DNA from 2 places in the Stenotrophomonas sp. GSD10 genome. Region 1 is predicted to be linked to the other one. Evidence: riboswitches for the same ligand, from Rfam matches in the RefSeq annotation. Region 1 holds a riboswitch; the other holds the start of a gene.
What was found. A riboswitch is a leader RNA that binds a small molecule or an ion and turns the genes downstream of it on or off. The one in region 1 is predicted to bind glycine.

Region 1 (3,654 bases):
CCGCGACGACCGGCGGCCGAAGCGGTAGGGCCGCCAGCCGAAGGGTCGGATCCCTTTCCGCAGGAAAGGGCTCTGACCCCGTTGACGTCATCCACGCATGGTGTGGATCTACTTCATCCGTGGGCGCGACCATTGCTGGCAGAAGTCTTGCTTCCTCGCCGTGTCGGCAATCTGCGCCGCACCCCAGTGCCGGGTAATCCAGATCGTCAGTGCTGCGCTGCTCAGATGCCGGCGCAGCATGCCGCGATGAGGCTGCTGCGACAGGTGGCTTTGGGCAATCCAGAGGGCCTCCCGCTCCACTTCGGGCGCCTTCTTCTTCATCACGTCCTTGTCGAAGAACTGCGCGGCGAATCGCCAGGGATTCATCGATTGGTACTCCGCCTGTGGTTCAGTGCCGCACGCGGCCACATCACTGGCCGCGCGGCCGGCCGGCTTCGGTCGACCGTCCACCAGTGCCATCCCGAGCAGGTACAACAGGCCAGGCAGCAGCGCGATGCCGGCGACCAGCACTGCGATGCCGAGCCATGCGCGGCCAGCAGTGCGCATGGGTTATTCCGCCTTCGACTTCGGGTACCACAGCGCGTTGACGATGACCCAGCGCTGGTCGAAGCGCCCCATGTGGAAGTAGTCGACGAACCACGGGGTTTCCAGCCGCACCGAGGCGGCGTTGCCGGTCACGTCCAGCACCGTGCAGCGGCGGTCCCACTGATCCTTCGGCGTCTTCAGTGCGCCCTGCTTTGTCAGCGCGACCAGCTCCTCCTTCGACATCCGGCGCAGGCCGAGTCGCTCGTCGGGCGTATCGCCGAGCACCGCGCGCTTGGCCAGATCCGGATGAAGGGAACGGGCGACGCGCTGCGGGTCGGCCTCCAGCTGGCCATCGACGTAGTCGTGGCAGGTGGATTCGATGGCCGCGATCGTGGCCGGGTCGGCGGCGGGGCTGGCTGATGCGGAGAGAGCGAACAGCAGGGCAAGGGCGGACATCCGGGTCACCAGCGCTGAGGGCTGGGCGATCATGGCATGGCCGCACGCGCCCATCCACGCATGGCGTGGATCTACTGTAGAGCCGAGCCCATGCTCGGCGGATCCTCGTCGCCAATCCAGCAGCCGAGCATGGGCTCGGCTCTACGGAACAGCCTCGACAGGCGCCTGCAGCCAGGCCAGCTTGCGTTCGCGGGGCTGCTGCTTGAGCTGCCACTCGGCGCGCGAGGCGGCGGCCCGGTCCGGGTACTCGCGCACGGCCAGCACGCGCAGCGGCGGCCGGGCGCGGGTGTAGCGGGCGCCCTTGCCGGCCTGGTGGGCGGCGAAACGCGCGTCCACGTCGGTGCTGATGCCGGCGTAGAAGCTGCCGTCGCGGCATTCGAGCAGGTACAGGAACCAGGGGCGGAGGGACGGGGCCATGCCCGGATTATGCCGTGCTGCACTGCAGCGGATATACTGGCGCCCGAATGCAGGAGAGAGGCGCCGCGCTGGCGCCCGCCGAAGGCGCAGGCTCCCATGATCGCTCAGGCCGGTGGGCTGGAATCCCACCAACCATGCATTCGACTCGCCGAGCTGGAGAGAGGTCACCGGGCATGCCCGGGACGATCCGCCGAAGGGGCACGCGGCCTACGCCGCTGAACTCTCAGGCAAAAGGACAGCGGGAGCGGCACCGGTCGTCGTCATCCCGTCATTGCGCAGGCAGTGGCGGTATATGCGCATGGCCGGCCCCACCGCGCCCGGAGCCTGCCCCATGCTGCTGTCCATCATCTACCTGATCGCCATTTCCGCCGAAGCCATGACCGGCGCGCTGTCCGCCGGCCGCCGCCGCATGGACCTGTTCGGCGTGGTCATGATCGCCTGCGTCACCGCCCTCGGCGGCGGTTCGCTGCGCGACATCCTGCTCGGCCACTACCCACTGGGCTGGGTGAAGCATCCCGAGTATCTGGGCTTCACTGTGTGCGCCGCGCTGATCGCCACCTGGGTGGCGCGCTGGATGCACCACTTCCGCCGCACCTTCCTGGTGCTCGATGGCCTGGGCCTGATCGCCTTCACCCTGATCGGCTGCTCGATCGCGCGTGAGGCGGGCCATGCCACCCCCATCGTGCTGATCGCCGGCATGCTGACCGGTGCGTTCGGCGGCGTGCTGCGCGACATCCTCTGCAACGAGGTGCCGCTGATCTTCCAGAAGGAGCTGTACGCGATCATCGCGCTGCTGACCGGCGCGGCGTATCTACTGCTGCTGCACTGGGGCGTGGCCGACGCCACTGCCATTCTGTGCTGCCTGGGCGGCGGCTTCGCGATGCGCCTGCTGGCGATCCACTACCGCTGGGAAATGCCGAAGTTCGTGTATCACGACGAAGTGCATTGACCGCGGCCTGGCGGGTGCGCCTGCTTCCGGATCACTTGCGCAGGCGGGAGTTCATCGGGCTCCCGCCTGCAAGGATGCGCAGCCGGTAGGCCTCTGAGGGATAGACACTCCATGGGCTGTCACAGTCATCGCTGCCGGGGTCGACCTGCTCGAGCAGCTCGGGATCTATCCATCCGGACAGATAGTCAGGATCGGATCGTCTACTGAAGCCCGGGCAGTGAACCCCGCCCTCAACGACAATCTCGTTCTGGACGGTGGAAACGAAGCTGGCGTGCAGATCACGACCGACCTGTGTGTATGCGCCTGTCTCGAGATAGGTCTGCACGATCATGCTTCCCCTACGGCCAGAGTTCCATCGTTGAGCGAGCACGCGTGGAGATGCTCACACGCAAGATCGTCGCGCACGAAAACCCAACCACCACAGTCAAGATTGCGGGCGCTGAGACTGCCCAGGACGATCACACACAGCGTCTCGCTCAGATCATTGAGCGCCAGCGTGCCTTCCACGCTCAGATCTCCGTCGACGATCACGCAATCTGTTTCGCAGTCCGAGCGCCAGTCGCCAACGAGGGATGCTGCAGGCACCACCTTGAACGAAGAGGGGGACTCACGATCATCGCGCTGTTGGTCGGCAGAGGCCGCGATCATCGCCCTGGCCTTCAACGTCGTACGCAGAAGTGCCTGGTCTCCTTCGTTGCGGTAAAGCTCGATTCTTTCATCAAGTTCCGCCAGCAGGCTGGCCGTGGTCGCGGGAGACGAGGATTCGAACCAGTCCTCGATGACGGAGATCGCGTCATCGGCAATCGGGCCGCCTTTCAAGCGCACGAGGGCCATGGCGGCCTCTCCGGAAACTGATCGGCATTCTGGCTGCAGCGGGCTGTCGTCGGGGAAAACGTGCATCGGCGGGGTCCAACCAGGCGAGGCCCCGATCTTCGGCCGAAGCTGCAGACAGATTCCATGCAACTGTTCCGAAATCGTGCCGTGGCCTGCTCCTATCCACGCATGGCGTGGATCTACCGCGGCAACCGCATCGTCAATGGTCGGGGTTCGTACCACCCCGGCGATGTACCTGGCGCTGTCGCACATACGCAGCGCCAGGCGCATCGCCGGTGCGGACGGGCCGGTCTCCAACTCCGACCGGCCCTGATCGCGGCCGCACCCCCGCAGGCGCTGGCCGCCATCCACACACATGCCGCACTCGGGCGGCTTCCATCAGGCGGCTTCGGACACCTTCACTTCACGACGGGCGCGCACGGCCGCAGCCAGTCGCTCCAGTACCGTCACGGTGGTGTCCCAGTCGATGCAGC
Region 2 (3,654 bases), 710 kb from region 1:
GCTCCTTCAGCGCCACCTCGAACAGGCGGTAGGTCTGCTGCGCAGCCATGGGGGAACCTCATGCGACGACATCGGATCGGCTGGCGGTCGTGCATCCACGCACTGGCTGGCTGGAGCCTCCAGCCTAGTCCGGTCGCCGGTCGTCGCAAGCGTTGCGGGCATCACGGCCTGCCCTACCCCTGCACGCTGCTCAATGGCCCGTGCAGGCCGCCTGTGCCGCGCGCTCGCGGTGATGTTCCCAGTACCAGAACACGAAGCCGGCAGCGAAGAACGCGGCCTGGCCCAGCGCCAGGTGCAGCGGGCTGGCACTGAGCAGCGGCGACACCACGCCGGCCACCACGGTGCTGATCATCAGCTGCACGAACGCCTGCAGCGACGAGGCCAGGCCACGCTGGTGCGGGTACATGTCCAGCACCGCCAGTGCCAGGATCGGGAAGATCAGCGACATGCCCATGCCGCCCAGGAAGATCGGCAGCACTGCCCACGGCAGCACGAACTGCGGCGACAGCGCCACGTAGCCGACATTCAGCAGCGCCGACAGCGCGCACAGGCTGAAACCGATGGCGACCTGGCGGGTGGGCGTGGTGTGCCCGGCCATGCGCCCGGACAGGAACGAGCCGGTAGTCATGCCGCCGATGGTGGGGATGAACAGCCAGGCGAACCCACCTTCACCGAGGTGCAGATGCTGCATCACGAACACCGGCGCCGAGGAGATGTACAGGAAGATGCCGCCGAAACCGATGCTGCCGGCCAGCGCCAGGCGCAGGAAGCGCGGGTTGAAGCCGATGCGCACGTAGTCGCGCATCAGCACCCGTGGCGACAACGGTACGCGTGCCTCGACCGGATGGGTTTCCGGCAGGTAGCGCGCGGTAGCCGCCAGCAGCACCAGCGCGAACACCACCAGGAACCAGAAGATCAGCGGCCATCCAGCGCCACTGAGCAGGATCCAGCCACCGATGATCGGCGCGATGGCCGGCGCGATGCCGAACAGCATCGACACCTGGCTCATCAGCCGCTGCGCGTCGTGGCCATGGTACAGGTCACGGATCACCGCGCGGCCGACGATCATGCCCACGCCCGCCGACAGCCCCTGCAGCGCGCGGAAGGCCAGCAGCGTGGTCAGGTCGGTGGACAGCGCGCAACCGACCGAGGCGCCGACGAACACCACCAGGCCACCGAGGATCACCCGCTTGCGCCCCCAGGCGTCGGACAGCGGGCCGTGCGCCAGGCTCATCAGGCCGTAGAACAGCAGGTACACGCTGATGGTCTGCTGCACCGCCACCTCGTCCACCGCCAGGCGCTGGGCCAGCTGCGGGAAGGCCGGGAAGATGGTGTCGATCGAGAACGGACCGAACATGGCCAGGCCGGCGAGCAGCAGGGCCATGCGGCGGGTGGAAGGAGCAACAGCGGCGGTCATGGAAAGGGTGTCCGGCAGGGCCATGCGCGGCACGCACGGCCGGCGCCGGTCCCCTTGCGGCAGGGACGGCGCCAGATGAATACGAGAATCCGGCCATCATAGGTGGGGATTGCACGCGATGCCATGCAGCGCTGCACAAAACGCACGACCGGGCCATCGGCCATTCAGGCCCGGCCGCACCGACCGGCGGCCGCCGGCGGGCCCGCAACGGGCTATAATCGGCGGGCAACACGGTGGGAGAAGCGGAACACCGCTGCCGAAGGCGCAACGCCCGTAATCGCTCAGGCCCGATACCACCCGTAACACAACTCTGGAGAGACCGGTTCGATCCGGCGCCGAAGGGGCACGAAGCTGCGGTTGCCCGCGCTTTTAAACTCTCAGGCAAAAGGACAGAGGGGCGCCCCGCAGACCGCCGACCGGCGGCTTGTGCCCGTGCGTGTGCCCTTTCCTGACGGATCCTTCGCCATGTCCCAGAACACCCCTTCCCTGCGTGAGCTCGAGCATCATTCCGCGTTCGTCGAGCGCCACATCGGCCCCAACGATGCCGAGATCGCGCAGATGCTCGACGTCGTCGGCCACGCGTCGCTGGATGCGATGACCGATGCCATCGTGCCGGCCAAGATCAAGTCGCCGGCGCCGCTGGCGCTGCCGGAATCGATGACCGAAGTGCAGGCACTGGCCAAGATCCGTGCGATCGCCGACAAGAACACCGTGCTGCGCAGCTTCATCGGCCAGGGCTACTACGGTACCCACACGCCGAACGTGATCCTGCGCAACATCCTGGAAAACCCGGCCTGGTACACCGCCTACACCCCGTACCAGGCGGAAATCTCGCAGGGCCGCATGGAAGCACTGATCAACTTCCAGACCCTGTGCGCCGACCTCACCGGCATGGAAATCGCCAACGCCTCGCTGCTGGACGAAGCCACCGCCGCTGCTGAAGCGATGACCCTGGCCAAGCGTTCGGCCAAGTCGAAGTCGGACACCTTCTTCGTGCACGACGCCGTGCACCCGCAGACGCTGGAACTGCTGCGCACCCGCGCCGAGCCCATGGGCATCGTGCTGCGCGTCGGCACCCCGGCCGAAGCACTGGAAGCGGAAGCCTTCGGTCTGCTGCTGCAGTATCCGGATACCTTCGGCCAGGTCGGCGACTACAAGGCGCTGGTCGATGCCGTGCACGCACGTGGCGGCCTGGTGGCCGTGGCCACCGACCTGCTGGCACTGACCCTGCTGGCCGCCCCGGGCGAATGGGGCGCGGACATCGTGGTCGGCAACAGCCAGCGTTTCGGCGTGCCGTTCGGCTTCGGTGGCCCGCACGCTGCCTTCATGGCCTGCCGTGACGCCTACAAGCGCTCGATGCCGGGCCGCCTGATCGGCGTCTCGATCGATGCCCAGGGCAACCCGGCCTACCGCCTGACCCTGCAGACCCGCGAGCAGCACATCCGCCGCGAGAAGGCCACTTCCAACATCTGTACCGCGCAGGTGCTGCTGGCGGTGATGGCCTCGATGTATGCCGTCTACCACGGCCCTGAAGGCCTGACCCGCATCGCCCGCCGCACCCACCGCCTGGCCTCGATCCTGGCCGCAGCGCTGCGCAATGCCGGCGTGCAGGTCGGTGGCGACTTCTTCGACACCCTGCACATCACCGGCGTGCACGCCGATGAGATCCACGCCAAGGCACGCGCCGCCGGCTACAACCTGCGCGCGATCGACAGCGACTCGGTCGGCATCAGCCTGGACGAAACCACCACCCGCGCCGACGTGGTTGCGCTGGCTGCGGTGTTCGGTGCCCAGGCCGACGTCGACGCGCTGGACGCCAGCACCGCCGACGCGCTGCCGGCCGGCCTGCTGCGCCAGTCCGCGTTCCTGACCCACCCGGTGTTCAACACCCACCACAGCGAGCACGAACTGCTGCGCTACCTGCGTTCGCTGGCCGACAAGGACCTGGCGATGGACCGCACGATGATCCCGCTGGGCTCGTGCACCATGAAGCTCAACGCCACCGCCGAGATGATCCCGGTGACCTGGCCGGAGTTCTCGCAGATCCATCCGCTGGTGCCGGCCGACCAGGCGCTGGGCTACAAGGAACTGATCGATACGCTGGAAGCGATGCTGGTCGAATGCACCGGCTACGACGCGGTGAGCCTGCAGCCGAACTCCGGCGCGCAGGGCGAGTACGCCGGCCTGCTGGCGATCCGTGCCTACCACCGCTCGCGCGGTGAAGGCCACCGTGACAT

Region 2: it holds a riboswitch for glycine, as region 1 does, so the genes downstream of both, gcvP (aminomethyl-transferring glycine dehydrogenase) here and N4G47_RS17370 (trimeric intracellular cation channel family protein) in region 1, are expected to answer to the same signal.

The regions. Positions count from the first base shown of each region.
Region 1 is NZ_JAOCMC010000002.1:3,717,844-3,721,497, forward strand. Features, by position in the region: gene N4G47_RS17350 (NAD(P)/FAD-dependent oxidoreductase) at 1-28, shown strand, start outside; gene N4G47_RS17355 (hypothetical protein) at 109-546, opposite strand; gene N4G47_RS17360 (nuclear transport factor 2 family protein) at 550-981, opposite strand; gene N4G47_RS17365 (GIY-YIG nuclease family protein) at 1,123-1,398, opposite strand; glycine riboswitch at 1,439-1,528, shown strand; glycine riboswitch at 1,542-1,647, shown strand; gene N4G47_RS17370 (trimeric intracellular cation channel family protein) at 1,730-2,347, shown strand; gene N4G47_RS17375 (hypothetical protein) at 2,379-2,678, opposite strand; gene N4G47_RS17380 (hypothetical protein) at 2,675-3,538, opposite strand; gene N4G47_RS17385 (3-deoxy-7-phosphoheptulonate synthase) at 3,560-3,654, opposite strand, start outside.
Region 2 is NZ_JAOCMC010000002.1:3,007,004-3,010,657, forward strand. Features, by position in the region: gene N4G47_RS14245 (siderophore-interacting protein) at 1-49, opposite strand, end outside; gene N4G47_RS14250 (multidrug effflux MFS transporter) at 191-1,417, opposite strand; glycine riboswitch at 1,718-1,820, shown strand; gene gcvP (aminomethyl-transferring glycine dehydrogenase) at 1,883-3,654, shown strand, end outside.